Regions from separate parts of the Bartonella occidentalis genome, predicted to be linked through region 2. Evidence: predicted binding sites of a transcription regulator. Region 2 holds the regulator's gene; the other holds the start of a gene.
What was found. The regulator HrcA, encoded in region 2, represses chaperone genes, less so after heat shock. The targets are predictions, from matches to a motif close to GTTAGCACTCNCNNNNNGNGAGTGCTAAC.
Positions count from the first base shown of each region.

Region 1 (8,290 bases), on a different contig from region 2:
AAGTCGGCCAGCGCAAATAACAGTTGATGAAGAGCAATTAGTAAAAACGGTACAGGATATTCTGGCAGCTCAAAAACTGTAAAATTTTTTAGCTCTTTAAATATGAGGATTATCGTTCTAAGTCTTAATAAAATGGCACAAACTCTATTTGCAAAAAGGGATTGTGCCATTGAATGGGAAAATGGACTGAAGCTAGCTTTTTAATGTTTTTAAAATATTTTCTGGTGAAGAGACTTCATAAGGGTCTGCTGTACAATTATCTGAAAAGCCTGGTTCTTCAAACCATTGTTCAATGACTTCGTCGTTAATAACGGCGGCATAGCGCCATGACCGCATTCCAAAACCAATATTGTCTTTGGCAACCAGCATTCCCATTTTGCGAGTGAACTCACCTGATCCATCAGGGATTAATTTCACTTTTTCGATGCCTTGTGCTTTTCCCCAAGCATTCATGACAAAAGTATCATTGACGGAAAGACAATAAATTTCATCAATGCCAGCTTTTTTAAATTCATCATAAAGTTTTTCAAAGTTAGGGAGCTGGAACGTTGAGCAAGTAGGCGTAAAGGCTCCAGGAAGAGAAAAAAGAATAACCCGCTTCCCTTTAAAATACGTATCACTATTAATATCTTGCCACCGATAAGGGTTATTTCCACCTATTGATTCATCACGCACGCGTGTGTGGAAAGTGACATTGGGAACTTTTTTTCTCACCATGATTATGCTCCTGTATTTTGATGAAATTGCAATTAGAACAATTACTTTGTTTAAAGCGTGTCGGAAAGCGCATTTAAACGATCATATTGCAATAAGTTTGCAAATATTTCATTCTTACGTCAAGTAAAATTAATGGGCGCCTTTTCTAGGTGTTCACCTTAAAATTTAAAAATAGTATGAAGGCATTTTCATGACTATAACCACAGTTTTGACAAAAGCTTTTGATGATCAAAAACTGGGAACATCTGGTTTGCGCAAAAAAGTTTCGGTTTTTCAACAGCCTCATTATGTTGAGAATTTTATTCAATCTGTTTTTAATAATATTGGATCTATTGAAGGGAAATTATTTATTTTGGGTGGTGATGGCCGCTATTTTAATCATAGGCTTATTCAGACTGTCTTAAAAATGGCAGCTGCGCATGGTGTGGCGTGTGTTAAAGTTGGAAGAGGGGGCATTTTATCGACACCTGCTGTTTCCCATCTTATTCGCAAATATCATGCACATGGTGGGATTATTCTTTCAGCAAGTCACAATCCTGGTGGTTTAGATGGAGATTGTGGTATAAAGTATAATATCTCCAATGGTGGACCTGCTCCCAATTCTTTGTGTGAAGCTATTTTTGCAACGTCACGTTGTCTTTTTTCCTATAAAATTATCGAGGCTCCAGATATCGATTTAAAGATGGAAGGTACAAGTTTTATAGGATCTATGCGGGTTGATATTATTGATCCTGTCACCGATTATGTTGCTTTGATGCAGGAAATTTTTGATTTTGATCGCATTGCCAAGGCGGTTGCAGAAGGATTAACTTTGAAGTTTGATGCAATGCATGCCGTAACAGGGCCTTATGCGCATGAAATTTTTGAAAAATGTTTGCAGTTTTCTCAAGGGACAGTTATGAATGGCGTCCCTTTATTGGATTTTGGAGGGAGACATCCAGATCCAAATTTGGTTCATGCCAAGGGTCTTTACGATTTATTGATGTCTGATCAAGCGCCTGATTTGGGTGCTGCATCTGATGGTGATGGGGATCGTAATCTCATTATCGGTCGTAAACAATTTATCACACCTTCAGATTCTCTGGCTATTATGGCTGCACATGCGCATTTGATTAAAGGGTATAGGTTTGGTATTGCAGGGATTGCCCGCTCTATGCCAACAGGACGCGCAGTGGATCTTGTTGCTGAAAGAAAAGGACTTGATTGTTTTGAAACGCCAACAGGGTGGAAATTTTTTGGGTCACTTTTAGATGCTGAAAAAGTAACCTTTTGTGGTGAAGAAAGTTTTGGAACGGGATCTAACCATATCCGCGAAAAGGATGGTTTATGGGCTGTATTATTTTGGTTAAATCTTTTAGCTGTGACAGGAAAAACAGTAGCGCAAATTGTTCAACAGCACTGGCGTACTTATGGGCGTTTTTACTATTCACGTCATGATTATGAAAATGTGGAAGAAGATAAAGCATATGCCCTTTTAGAGCAGTTGCGCGCGCATTTACCACAGGCAGGAATGAAAATTGCTGGATTAACGGTCGAAAAAGCGGACGATTTTATTTATTGTGATCCAGTTGATCAGAGTATCACTACACGGCAAGGAATACGCGTTTTTTTTGAAAATGAAGCACGGTTAGTGGTGCGTTTATCTGGGACAGGGACGGTTGGAGCAACCTTACGGCTTTATTTTGAGCAGTATGAAGGTGATTGGTGTAAACACGCTCAAGATCCACAACAAGTTCTCCAACCCTTGCAACGAGCAGCACTTAAACTCTTAAATATACCACAACGGTTGGGTCGCGAGCGACCCGACGTTATCACATAAAGGTTTGCATCAAGCCGTTTATTGTGGGTGGATCATCTTTTTTGGGTCAACGAGTCGATCATAATCTTCTCCAGAAACACCAGCTTTGATAGCTTCAGTACGCAAAGTTGTATCATTTTTATGTGCCGCTTTAGCAATTTCAGCAGCTTTTTCGTAGCCAATTTCTGGTGCAAGAGCTGTGACCAACATGAGAGAGCGTTCCATAAGAGAGTGAATATGAACGCGATTGGCGCGTAATCCTTGGATACAGTGCATATCAAAAGAACGCATGCAATCACCAAGAAGATTAATTGATTGCAAAACATTATAGCCAATGACAGGCTTGTAAACGTTTAGTTCGAAATGTCCTTGGCTTGCAGCAAATGTTACACTGGTATGATTGCCGAAGACTTGGCATGCTACCATCGTCATGGCTTCACATTGGGTAGGATTGACTTTGCCCGGCATGATAGAAGATCCTGGCTCATTTTCTGGGAGGCTTAATTCGCCTAAGCCTGAGCGCGGACCTGATCCCAAAAACCGAATATCATTAGCAATTTTGAAGAGATCCGCCGCTAGTGCATTCAGGCATCCATGAAAATATGCCAGAGCTCCATGATGCGCAAGTGCTTCAAATTTATTGTCAGCAGTTTTAAAGGGGATCTCTGTGAGGGAACTGATTGTTTCTGCAAATGCAACGTCAAAACCTTGAGGTGCATTAAGTCCTGTTCCGACAGCGGTTCCTCCTTGGGCAAGCATCTGAACATCAGTAAGAGCCGCTTCAATGCGCTGGCGGTCAGCTTGGAGTGCGGTTCTATAGCCTGAAAATTCTTGTCCCAAAGTCAGAGGTGTTGCATCTTGAGTGTGAGTACGCCCGATTTTGATGATGTCTGCAAATTCTTCTTCTTTTTTTTCTAAAGTCGTAATAAGAGCTTCAAGAATAGGTAATAAGTGTTGACGTGTTTGGAGTGTGGTTGCAATGTGCAGTGCTGTTGGAAAAGAATCGTTCGATGATTGACTCATATTGACATGATCATTGGGGTGTACAGGTGATTTACTTCCAAGCTTTCCTCCTAAAAGCATGCTGGCCTGGTTTGCAATGACTTCATTGACATTCATATTGCTTTGGGTTCCCGAGCCTGTTTGCCAGACAGAAAGTGGAAAATGCTTATCGAAGGCACCTGAAAGCACGTCATCTGCTGCAGCAATAATTGCTTTCCCTATGTTTTGTGGAAGTTTACCTTTTTCCATATTTACGAGAGCTGCGGCTTTTTTTATAAGGCTTAAGGCATAAATTATGGTGAGAGGTTGTTTTTCTGTGCCGATATTAAAATTATGCAGGGAACGTTCAGTTTGTGCACCCCAATAACGGTCTTGACGTACTGAAATTGTTCCAAAGCTATCAGTTTCCTGACGTGTTTCAACCATGATAAAATCCTTTTATGTTCATCGGTTATAAAGCAGTAAATAACGCAAAATAGAAAAGAGAGGCAAGACTTCGAAGCGTCTTAAGATAAATTTTTGTGGGTAATCCTTGACATCATAAAGTCGCGATTTTATATTCTCCAGTAGTGTTAGCACTCACATATGAAGGGTGCTAACAAGGACTTAAGATTAATTCCATTATATTAAGTTTTAAGGATTTTTAAAATGGCTAACATACAATTCCGCCCACTTCAGGATCGTGTCGTTGTCCGCAGGGTTGAATCTGAAAATAAAACCGCTGGTGGGATTATAATCCCAGACACAGCGAAGGAAAAACCGCAAGAAGGTGAAGTTATTGCTGTTGGTAATGGTGCTCTCGATGATAACGGAAAGCGTGTGCCTTTGGAAGTTAAAACAGGGGATCGTATCTTGTTTGGAAAATGGTCTGGAACCGAAGTGAAGATTAACGGGGAAGACCTCTTAATCATGAAAGAATCTGACATTATGGGAATTTTAGGCTAATTCGGCCTTTCAGTTTTTTCATTTTGTACTATTTTGATAGAACTCCAAGGAGAAGTTAGATGGCTGCTAAAGAAGTCAAGTTTGGCCGTGATGCGCGTGAGCGTTTGTTGCGCGGTGTTGATATCCTTGCTAACGCTGTTAAGGTAACACTCGGCCCTAAAGGTCGCAATGTGGTGATCGATAAATCATTTGGTGCGCCTCGCATTACAAAAGATGGTGTGTCCGTTGCTAAGGAAATCGAACTAGAAGATAAGTTTGAAAATATGGGTGCGCAAATGTTGCGCGAAGTTGCTTCCAAAACCAATGACATTGCGGGTGATGGTACAACAACTGCAACTGTTTTAGGACAAGCTATTGTACAAGAAGGTGTAAAAGCTGTTGCAGCTGGCATGAACCCAATGGATCTTAAACGTGGGATTGATGCTGCTGTTGATGAAGTTGTAGCAAATCTTTTTAAAAAAGCTAAAAAAATCAAAACTTCAGAAGAAATTGCACAAGTTGGAACGATTTCTGCTAATGGTGCTGAAGAAATCGGTAAAATGATTGCTAATGCCATGGAAAAAGTTGGCAACGAAGGTGTCATTACCGTGGAAGAAGCAAAAACTGCCGAAACGGAATTGGAAGTCGTTGAAGGAATGCAGTTTGATCGTGGATATCTTTCCCCTTATTTCGTCACAAATGCTGACAAAATGGTTGCTGATCTCGATGATCCTTACATTCTCATTCACGAAAAGAAATTATCTAATCTGCAATCACTGCTTCCAGTACTTGAAGCTGTTGTTCAGTCTGGAAAGCCACTTCTCATTATTGCTGAAGATGTAGAAGGTGAAGCTTTAGCAACACTCGTTGTCAACAAATTGCGCGGTGGCTTGAAAATTGCTGCTGTAAAGGCTCCAGGATTTGGTGATCGTCGTAAAGCAATGCTTGAAGATATTGCTATCTTGACATCAGGTCAGGTTATCTCTGAAGATGTTGGCATTAAATTGGAAAATGTCACTTTAGATATGCTTGGTCGTGCAAAGAAAGTAAATATCTCTAAAGAAAATACGACAATTATTGATGGTGCTGGACGGAAATCTGAAATTGATGCACGTGTAAGCCAGATCAAAATGCAGATCGAAGAAACAACTTCTGATTATGACCGTGAAAAATTGCAAGAAAGACTCGCTAAACTTGCTGGTGGTGTTGCAGTCATCCGTGTGGGCGGTGCAACAGAAGTTGAAGTGAAAGAAAAGAAAGATCGTGTTGATGATGCCTTGAACGCAACACGTGCAGCTGTAGAAGAAGGTATTGTTGCCGGTGGTGGTACAGCATTACTGCGTGCTGCAAATGCGTTGACTGTGAAAGGAAAAAATTCTGATCAAGAAGCTGGTATCAGCATTGTTCGCCGTGCGCTACAGGCTCCAGCTCGTCAAATTGCTACCAATGCAGGTGAAGAAGCTGCAATTATTGTTGGAAAAGTGCTTGAAAATAATTCAGACACGTTTGGTTACAATACTGCAACAGGTCAATTTGGTGATTTGATTTCTTTTGGAATTGTTGATCCAGTGAAGGTTGTACGTTCTGCTCTCCAGAATGCTGCTTCAATTGCAAGCCTTCTTATCACAACAGAAGCTATGGTTGCTGAAGTTCCAAAGAAAGATGCTCCAATGCCTCCAATGCCTGGCGGTGGAATGGGCGGAATGGGCGGAATGGATTTCTAAGCCTTTTAAAAAATAGTAGTAAAAGAAACGGGTCGAGATCGACCCGTTTTTTGTATGAGTTTTGCCTTTCTTTTAATAATTGCTGTCCCGTATGGTGTTGATATATTCTCTCATCAATCAACCGACTTATTTCTTAACTATCCTAAATGTTTTTTTCGCTTGCTTTAAGTAAGTATTTTTGTAGAGAGATTTTTTCAAAGTTTGTCGTATTTTGGAAATCTCTTACATGAGAAATAAAAAATAAAAATTTCTTGCTCTATGGCTGCTTAAAGGGGTGTTTTTTGAACAAAGAGGCAGCTACACAAACTGATATCTTATGAAAGATTTTCACTGGAGTGATCTTTATATTTACGAAGACTGCAGAATATTTACGAAGATTGCAGATGATTTTGGTATCTTGAGTGCATTTATGAATGATTTCGAAAAAAATTTTTCTCACTTTAATATTTTTTATAATGTGAACAATGAGATGTAGATGATTATGCTGTAACTCATGGAAGTGATGTTAGGGTGCTAAAAAACTTCAAGTGAAATATATATTTCTTCTTAAGAATAATGATGATGGTATAAAGTATTTGTATTGTGGAGGGTAATAATAAATATGAACCATAAAACCATCAGAATTGATTAGGTTAACTGAATAAAGTTGGAAGCCATTAAAAAGTTTTAGTCTATATATATTATTATAAGTTGAAAATCTTTTCTGTTGTCCGAGCGAATTTGTATAGCGGGAACTTATTTTAGTTAAAAACTCTTCTGCTTTCTTTAGAAACCTTGCTTATTCCTCAGAAATTGCCTGTTCAAATCGTACTTTGGACTGATATGTTAATAGGTTTGTTTTACATGAGAATGTCGTACCATCCAAAAGGTTGGCTGTGGTATACTCCAGTTAGTTGAATAGGTAATGATACCCTACCACATCATGCTTTCTTAGAGAGTTGATTTTTATTGGTTGGATATTTTTAAGTTTTACCTTTTGGTTTATTGTGGCATGGCTTCAACACCAAGAACTTCTGGGATAAAATGTCGTAAAAGATTTTCAATGCCATATTTAAGTGTTGCAGTTGAAGAGGGGCATCCAGCGCAAGCTCCTCGCATATTGAGGTAGACAATACCATTTTCAAATCCGCGGAAAGTAATATCTCCTCCATCATTTGCAACTGCTGGGCGAACACGCGTTTCAAGTAGCTCTTTAATGATTAAAACAGTCTCTGCATCTTTCTCATCATAGAACTCTTCATTAAGCGCATTTGTTTGTGCTTTTGTTGCAGCATCAGTTGTAATGACTGGTGCACCAGACAGAAAATGCTCCATGATGGTGCCTAAAATTGCTGGTTTGAGATGCTGCCATTCACCATCTTTTTTGGTTATGGTAATAAAGTCATAACCTAAAAAAACACCTTTGACATTGGGAATATTAAAGAGTTTAGCAGCTAAAGGAGATGTGTTAGCGGTTTCTTCTTGTGAATAGAATTCTAATACTCCTTGGGGAAGAACCACACGACCTGGCAAAAATTTTAGTGTTGCAGGATTTGGAGTCGTTTCAGTTTGAATAAACATAGATTCTCCTTTTATTGCTTTAAGATTTGGAAAGAGGCTTGAGCATATAAAATATTATTGTATTTTAGGCGAGAATTTCAATATCCTCATCTGCAAGGTTGCTTGGGATAACAGTAACGGGGATAGAAAAAGCAGGTTCCCGAGAGCTAATTAATTGCACAAGTGGTCCTGGTCCTTCGACTTGTCCACTTGCAGCTAAAACAATGAGAGAAATTTTCTTATCTTTATTGATGAGTTCAAAAATTTCATCAATTTTTTTGCCTTCACGCACAATTATTTCTGTTTCAAGGGTGTGAGCGGTGTACACATCATCCGCGATTTGTTTTAATGTTTCATAGGCACTTTGCGTTAATTCAGTTCGCATGATATTATTAACACCCAGAAAATGTTGAAACTCTGAATTATCAACGACAGAAAGCAATACTAATGTTCTATTGGTATTTTTAGCATGCTGTGCAGCAAAAGCAACGGCACGTCGACATTCTGATGTTCCATCGATAATAACCAGAATTTTTCGTTTGTGATCTGTTTTTTTGCTTTTTTCCTCAGAAACCATGCTTTCCCC
Region 1 is NZ_JAYMZJ010000004.1:2,185-10,474, forward strand. It holds gene hisS (histidine--tRNA ligase) at 1-82, shown strand, start outside; gene WCP78_RS05875 (peroxiredoxin) at 193-717, opposite strand; gene WCP78_RS05880 (alpha-D-glucose phosphate-specific phosphoglucomutase) at 908-2,536, shown strand; gene fumC (class II fumarate hydratase) at 2,555-3,943, opposite strand; gene groES (co-chaperone GroES) at 4,166-4,462, shown strand; gene groL (chaperonin GroEL) at 4,522-6,165, shown strand; gene WCP78_RS05900 (NifU family protein) at 7,147-7,725, opposite strand; gene WCP78_RS05905 (universal stress protein) at 7,790-8,281, opposite strand.
Region 1: a site for HrcA is predicted at 4,089-4,117, ahead of groES (co-chaperone GroES). Genes of this name have one in related genera too.

Region 2 (8,290 bases):
CTGTTACGCCTCATGAGGCGGGTTCCTTGTCAACTTTGGAACAAATTTTAAAAAAGATAGGGTTTAGCGTTGATCGTCCTGTTTTTTCAGATACCAATACGCAAGATGTTGAAAATCTTTATGCAAAAATTGGCAAAGAGGAACCTCATCTTATGTTTGCCGGTCATACTGATGTTGTGCCGCCGGGTGAGCTAGAAAGTTGGACATACCCTCCTTTTGAAGGTGTAATAGATCAAGGGAAATTATATGGGCGTGGTGCTGTTGATATGAAGGGCGCGATCGCATGTTTTATTGCGGCGTTAGCTCGGGTTCTTGAAAAACGATTCATTAAAGGAACGGTAAGCCTTTTGATTACTGGTGATGAAGAAGGTCCTGCTATTAATGGTACGGTAAAGCTTCTAAAATGGGCAGAACAAAAAGGCGAAAAATGGACTGCAGCTCTTGTAGGAGAACCAACGAGTGTTAAAACTGTTGGCGATGTGATCAAAATTGGTCGCCGTGGATCAATTTCTGGTATCATTACAGTGAAAGGTCGTCAAGGTCATGTTGCTTTTCCTGAGCGGGCAGCCAATCCATTACCTTTAGCAAGTAAGCTTATCCAGGCATTGACACAAAGTGCTTTGGATCAAGGGACAAAGAATTTTCAACCCAGCAATTTGGAATTAACAACAATTGATACAGGTAATCTTGCAGTAAATGTTATTCCAATGCAGACAATAGTTCGCTTTAACATACGTTACAACGATCTTTGGACAAAAGATACGCTTGTCAGGGAAATAGAAAGTCGCCTTGCTTCAGTACAAGAAAACAATAATTGTGATCAGTTGCCTTATTATAAGCTTGAGTGGGTGCAAAGTTTGGGGAGTGTCTTTTTGACTCAGAATGATAAACTCGTTAAGACTTTGTCAAATGCTATTAAAAGTGTGACAGGAAATACCCCAGAATACTCAACTTCGGGGGGCACTTCTGATGCGCGGTTTATTAAGGATTATTGCCCAGTTGTTGAATTTGGTTTACCAGGGCAAACTATGCACATGGTAGATGAGTGTGTATCTCTTGAGGAAATAGAAAACCTTACTTCTGTTTATGAACGCTTCATTGTTGATTTTTTTGTAGGGAAGTGATTGCTTTCGATATGATAGGTGATTAAAACTGCGAGGTTTCAGTTTGCCAATTGACTGATGATGTGGTTAAGAAGGATGCGCCCTGTTTTTGTGGCTTTTAAATGCTGGTTTCCTACTATTTCTACCAGTCCTTGTTGTTGTAAAGTTATAAGTTTTTCCATTGGTAGGCTATTGGAATTTAAGTTTTCATAGCGCACGAGATCTAACCCTTCAGAAAGACGTAAGCCCATGATAAGCATTTCATTTGCCTGTTGTTCCTTAGTCAGTTTTTCTGTTTCGACACAGCCATGTCCTGTAGTTTCTACTAATTCAAGCCAACGTTCAGGATATTTTTCGTTTATTGTTACATAACGCTCATAGTTTTCAATTTTAGATGAAGATGTTTTTAAAGAGGTATAAGAATTGTGTGGCGGGCATTTGATAAAGCGTCCATGTGCTCCTGGGCCAAAACCTGCATATTCGTGATAACGCCAATAAAGAAGATTGTGCGCTGATTCAGCACCAGGAATTGCATGATTTGAAATTTCATAGGCTGGAAGTCCATGCATAGTGGTTATTTCTTGGGTAAGATGATATAAGTCTGCTGCGAGATCTGATGTGGGAAGGGTAAGCCTTCCTGCTGCATGAAGTCGTTTAAAGGCGGTTCCTTCCTCTATCGTTAGTTGATAAAGAGAAAGATGGTCTGCTGCCAAATCAATAGCTTGAAAAAGTTCACATTTCCATTGTTCAAGTGTTTGTTCAGGGCGGGCATAAATTAAATCAAAGGATAAACGTGGAAAAATTTTTCGTGCTAAAGTAATAGCATAAAGAGCTTGTTGTACATCGTGAAGGCGACCAAGTTTTCGCAGTGCTTTGTCATTAAGTGCTTGTACCCCTAAGGATAAGCGATTAATTCCTGCTGTGCGGTATCCGTGAAAGCGCTCTGCTTCTACACTTGATGGGTTTGCTTCCAATGTGATCTCAGCTTTATCACAGATTGTCCACTTTTTTACGATAGCTTGCAACAGAGCATGAACAGTCTGAGGTGTCATAAGGGAGGGGGTACCTCCACCAATAAAAATACTTGTGATCTGACGTGAACCTATTTTGTGGTATTGGGTTTCTATTTCGCGCTCAAAAGCTTTTACGAAACGCGGTTGATCAACTCCATTGACTCGAACATGTGAATTAAAGTCACAATAAGGACATTTAGCTGTACAGAAGGGCCAATGAATATAAATGCCAAAAGATTTGTTCATTACAATGTTAAAAGATTTTCTGCTAGAAGTTTGAAAGCACGTGCACGATGTGAGAGTGGTGTTTTGTCATTGAGCTTCCAACCGTGTTTTTGTTCCGTTGACATTTCTCCAAAGGTATTTTCATATCCATCTGGTAAAAAAACAGGATCAAAACCGAAACCTTTATCTCCACGTGGAGGCCAAATAAATGTACCATCAACACTGCCACGGAAATAATCTGCATAACCATCAGGCCATGCAATGCAAATGACCGATATAAATCGACATTTCCGTTGATTTTTTGAATGAGCTTTAACTTTTTGGAGTTCATCTTCTATCTTCTGCATAGCTTTTAAAAAATTACGTGTGCCGTTAGGTTCAAGAGTCCAATCAGCTGTATAGACACCGGGTGCACCGTTTAATGCATCCACTTCCATTCCAGAATCATCAGATAAGGCAGGAAGTCCTGTATTTTTTGCAGCTGAAAAGGCTTTTATATAGGCATTTTCTTCAAATGTTATTCCCGTTTCTTCCGGTTCAGGCAAATCGAGTTCCTGTGCAGATTGTGTTGTTAAACCAAAGGGTGCGATTAACGTAGTGATTTCATGTAATTTGCCAGCATTATGTGTGGCAATGACAAGTTTCTTGGTTGTTATGCTTCTCATATATATTTCTCCGGAAACAAAAAGAAGTAGCTATCTGCTTTAATAAAGCTAGCTTAGACTGTCTTCATGATATGGGTCTTTCCAAATTTTACAAGATAAAACCTTGCTGTGCGTTTGCCAATATTAAGTTTAAATAAGATTGCTCACATTTTATGAGAATAATAAGCAGAAAGACACATGAAATACCTTTCTTTTTGACAGTGGCATTTTTTGTAATAAATATGCTATATGTTTTTGTACAGCTTTAGACTATTTGACCAGACTTTAGCAAAACTTATATAAGAAAAAAGTATTTTTAAAGTAGTGAAATAATTGTGATGAAGCACAAACCCGTTGATGATGAACTAAAATATCTTGATAAGCGTTCGCGTGATATTTTTCGCCACATTGTTGAAGCCTACCTTAATGATGGAGAACCAGTAGGGTCACGAAATCTTTCGCGACTTTTGCAGCAGACATTATCGCCTGAAACAATTCGTAATGTGATGAGCGATCTCGAACATCTTGGTTTAATTTATGCACCTCATGTATCTGCAGGACGAATGCCAACACAATCAGGTTTACGATTTTTTGTTGATACATTTATGGAAACAGGTGATTTGCCAACCGAAGAACGCGAAAATATTGAAACTCAAGTTAAAGAGGCTGGCCATACACAGTCAGTTGAGCATTTTCTTATCCAAGCCAGTCAGGTTCTTTCAGATCTTTCACGTGGGGCGGGACTAGTTTTAGCAACAAAACATGAAGGAACATTGAAGCATATTGAATTTGTACGCCTTGATGGGGAGCATGCTCTTGCCGTTTTAGTAACTCAACGAGGTGAGGTTGAAAACCGTATTGTTCATTTACCTGAAGGTGTTACTCATGCACAATTAACAGAGGCAACAAATTTTCTCAATGCGCATATTCAAGGGCGCACATTGAGTGAAGCTAAAGGAGAAATTGCACGTTTATGTTCAGAAACACGAGCTGCACTCGATCATTTATCTCATCATCTTGTGGAAACAGGGTTAGCTCTCTGGGGAGGAGAAGATGCTGATCATAAAATACATCTTATTGTTCGTGGACGGAGTAATTTGCTTGAAGATGTAAAAGCAAAAGAAGATTTAGAGCGGTTACGACATCTATTTGATGACCTTGAAACACGTGAGAGTATGGCACAGCTTCTCGATCTAACAGATGAAGGTTCGGGGGTTCGTATCTTTATTGGGTCAGAGAATAAATTGTTTTCGCTTTCTGGTTCTTCCTTAGTTGTTGCACCCTATTGTGATTCACAACAGAGAGTCATTGGTGCTTTGGGAGTTATTGGACCAACACGGCTTAATTATGCAAGAATCGTTCCTATGGTTGATTATACAGCTCAGCTTGTGTCACAGTTGTTGCGTTAACACAATCAGTAGACAGATATTTTTATTATAATACTCATTGTGTTAAGATACCTAAATATCCCTTGATTTTTGTCTATAAAATTTCAATATCGAGAATAACAAATCTTATGAAGGAATGGAATTTTTATGTCTGATGAAAAAAACAAATTTACTAACGCTTCATTTGAAAGTAGCGATTTAAAAGATTCAGCTGATCACGATGCACTTAAACAGGCTGCTGATGAACTTTTAAAAATGCACGAAGCAGAATCTGGCGCAGGCGCAGAGGAAGGAGAAAGCGAGTCTACCGATCCCTCGGTTGCTTTGCAAGATGAAAATAGAGAATTGAAAGATCAGCTTTTGCGTTTGGCTGCAGATATGGAGAACCTTCGGCGGCGTACTGCGCGCGATGTAGCTGATGCAAAGGCTTATTCTATTGCTAATTTTGCACGTGATATGTTATCTGTTTCTGATAATCTTAATCGTGCTTTAGAAGCTATTCCAGAAGGAGCGCGAGAGAATGATGCAGGTTTGAAAACATTGGCTGAAGGCGTTGAAATGACTGAGCGTGCAATGATATCAGCATTGGAGCGCCATGGGGTAAAAAAAATCCACCCAGAGGGGCAAAAGTTTGATCCTCACTTTCACCAAGCAATGTTTGAAATTCCTAACGCCGATGTTCCGGATAATACTGTTCAGCAAGTTGTTCAGGCAGGCTATACCATTGGTGAACGCGTCTTACGTCCAGCGATAGTTGGTGTAGCTAAAGGGGGAGCAAAAGAAGCTTCTGTCGAATCCGATCCGGTATAGATTAACAAATAACAAATCCTTTCCTGCCCTAGCGTGAAATTATGATATTCCTCATCTCGTATTTTTGAAGCATTTCATCAAAGAAAGTTTTAAAGGGTGTTGAAACACCCTTTTATGCTTGAAGTTTCCAACACCCTTGTACAATATAAGGATCGTCACTCATAGGAGATGCAGATAATAATAAAACAAAATGGTCAACCTCAAAAGGAGAAATAGAGAAATCTCCTCGAGCAGATAGATAAGAAGAAAGATCTTCAGATTTAACATTAAGCAGCCGTGCAATGGTGATGTGCGGAGTAAATAACCTTTCATCAGGAGGTAATTTCAAGCGATCTCTTATGCATTGCATTTGTTTGTGTAAAAGGTCGAGAGTTTCACAAGAATTAATACGAACAACAAGCGAATGAGGGATATTTTCTTTAACAAACACTTTAAAACCGTTTGTACGTAGCTCAAAAGGAGGAAGCTTTATTGTGTCAAAAGCACAGATAAGTTCATTTTTTATAGAGCTATCAACTTCTCCAAAAAAAGATAAAGTGATATGAAAGTTTTTTGGATTAATCCACTGGGCTTGTAGTAAGCCACTCTGCAACGATATGAGGGATTTTGTTGTTTCTTCGGGAATTTGAAGAGCACTAAATAGACGTAACATGATGTTTCCTTATAATTAAAGATCTAACGTAAGCAGAAAATATTGCACCGTATAGCTGAAAAAGAAGCAATACTCATGACTCTTGTAATTATAATGTAAAATTGATTTATCTAAGAAAAAAGAAACTCCCCCCGATATCAATTATGATACGGTCATTCTCTTTGCCAAAAGCATAAAAAATATTTTAGATTTATTAAAAGCAATCTATTCTCCTTCGATAAAGGCTTACTTATGAATGCCAAGTGAAGCAACATAATGATGAACAAATAAAGTTTCTAGGGCAGAATGAAATCATACCAACATTGCACAAAACTACCTCCACAGGGATATAAACCTGTGATATTCGTAATGAATACTAGCGCTTATATATTATGAGAAAGACAAAGAATCTGAATAAGATAATTGTGAAATTTTTATATTTTTTTCAATGGTAGGTTCTATTTCTCCTCTCCAAATTTATTTTGATGAGTTGTTCAAAGGTGTCGAGAGCATCCGTTACTTCTGATTCTGAAACGCGAATAGTGATACTACAGACAGGTAGAGATGCTAACATCATAAGTTCCATAATTGATGATCTAAAAATAGCGTTTCCATTCTCAACGATAATATTAAAATTGTCAATAATTTGTACAAATTTTGTAGAAGAACGGGCATATAATCTGCTTTGATTACAAGTAATGAGATGACGGATTAGTAAGAGGAACATTAGTGCTTAATTATCCGTTAAAATAAGGCTTTATATCAGTATATTTAAGTCCTGCTTCTTGCGCTATTCTTAATAGGCTTCTGAGAATGAAATATTAGGAGCATCTGCAAATAGAAATTGATTTAACGAGCATAGGCAGATTAACATCAGTGATCATTTCAATATATCCCTTTTTAATGACAGAAATAGCCATATTTTATGGGGTTCCACCGAATACATCGACTGATATAATCACACCATGGTTTGTATTTGTAGAGGAAACAGCGTCTATAATATCACTTTGACTTTGAGTCTAGGTAATCATCGAGATATATGCATATTGTTGCAAATTGCTTTTGCACTCCAACAACATGCTCTATAGCATATCAAAGTTCGACAGCCAATCCACCGTGCATTATAAGCACGAGTTCAATCATTTTAAAAACCCTATTAACGAAGATCTGACCATATAGAAAGGGTTATTATTCTGTAAAGCTTTGCTATGCTGCCAAGAAAAAATTTTAAACAGATTTACGTCATATTTTATTAAAAAGGATTACTTCAATAGCTTGACAGATAGCGATACAATTTATTTCATGAAGACTAGAGAGTTTTAAAAGAGGAATACATAGATCTACAAATTGAAAAGCTTGATTTTTAGAAAGTCGTTCATATTCAGAATCAAGATTATAAGACGCAATCTCTAATTGTTTGTTTTTCGAATTTCGCTATATAGAGGTTAGCATCACAGATCTCAATACTACCTTTTGCAAACCTTCTGGAGTATTTTCGTAGAGTTTTCTGTTTTCTACACGAAGCATTGTATAATCAACACTGATGAGTTTTGCGTCATGTTTTTATCATTCAACACGGTCAAGAAGAGCAAGAGTCAGAGTTGATTTTTCTGATTCCGACGATCTTTATCATTTTAGAGGCAAGTAGCGTATCATCGTTCATTTTTGGTTTTTATGTCTATGCTTTGGATTAATGATTATTTGCTAAAGGAAGTATGATAATAAATCGCGCACCAGTTTTGCTATTTTCAATCACAGGGTCAACAATATTTTCAGCTTTGATTGTTCCATTATGAGCTTCGATAATTTGCCGACTAATAGAAAGGCCAAGCCCTGAATTTTGTCCAAATGCATTTTCTTTTGGTCGATCGGTATAGAAGCGTTCAAAAATACACTCAATATTTTCTGAACGAATGCCAGGGCCATTATCTTCAACAGTTAAGATAAGATTTGAAGTATCACTACGCATAGTTATAAAAATTTTACCACTATCATTGGGGATAAAAGAACGTGCATTTTCAATAAGATTGGAAATAACCTGACCTAAACGAAGCTCATGTCCAAACACAAAATAGGCTTTTCCATAAGGACGTGGAACAATATTAAGGCTAATATCAATGGTTTGCTTACTGCGGTATACTTCATTCATGGCATGGACAAGATTTTCTAAAAGTTGTGTCATATCCACAATTTGAGCGGCCTCACGAGCGAGTTCTGCATCTAGTCGCGATGCATCAGAAATATCAGTAATTAAACGGTTAAGACGCTGTATATCATGTTGGATAATTTCAAATAGTTGTGTTTGTGCTTTCTCATTTTTAGTTAGTGGGAGCGTTTCAACAGCACTGCGAAGTGAAGTGAGAGGATTTTTTAATTCATGGCTTACATCAGCAGCAAAGCGTTCAATGGCCTCAATGCGCATATAAAGAGCATTTGTCATGTCACGAATAGACGCTGAAAGATGACCAATTTCATC
Region 2 is NZ_JAYMZJ010000001.1:322,265-330,554, forward strand. It holds gene dapE (succinyl-diaminopimelate desuccinylase) at 1-1,124, shown strand, start outside; gene hemW (radical SAM family heme chaperone HemW) at 1,163-2,362, opposite strand; gene rdgB (RdgB/HAM1 family non-canonical purine NTP pyrophosphatase) at 2,362-3,006, opposite strand; gene hrcA (heat-inducible transcriptional repressor HrcA) at 3,324-4,394, shown strand; gene grpE (nucleotide exchange factor GrpE) at 4,521-5,183, shown strand; gene thpR (RNA 2',3'-cyclic phosphodiesterase) at 5,296-5,835, opposite strand; gene WCP78_RS01415 (HPr family phosphocarrier protein) at 6,260-6,541, opposite strand; partial or broken gene WCP78_RS01420 (PTS sugar transporter subunit IIA) at 6,552-6,900, opposite strand; partial or broken gene WCP78_RS01425 (hypothetical protein) at 7,057-7,413, opposite strand; gene WCP78_RS01430 (sensor histidine kinase) at 7,505-8,290, opposite strand, start outside.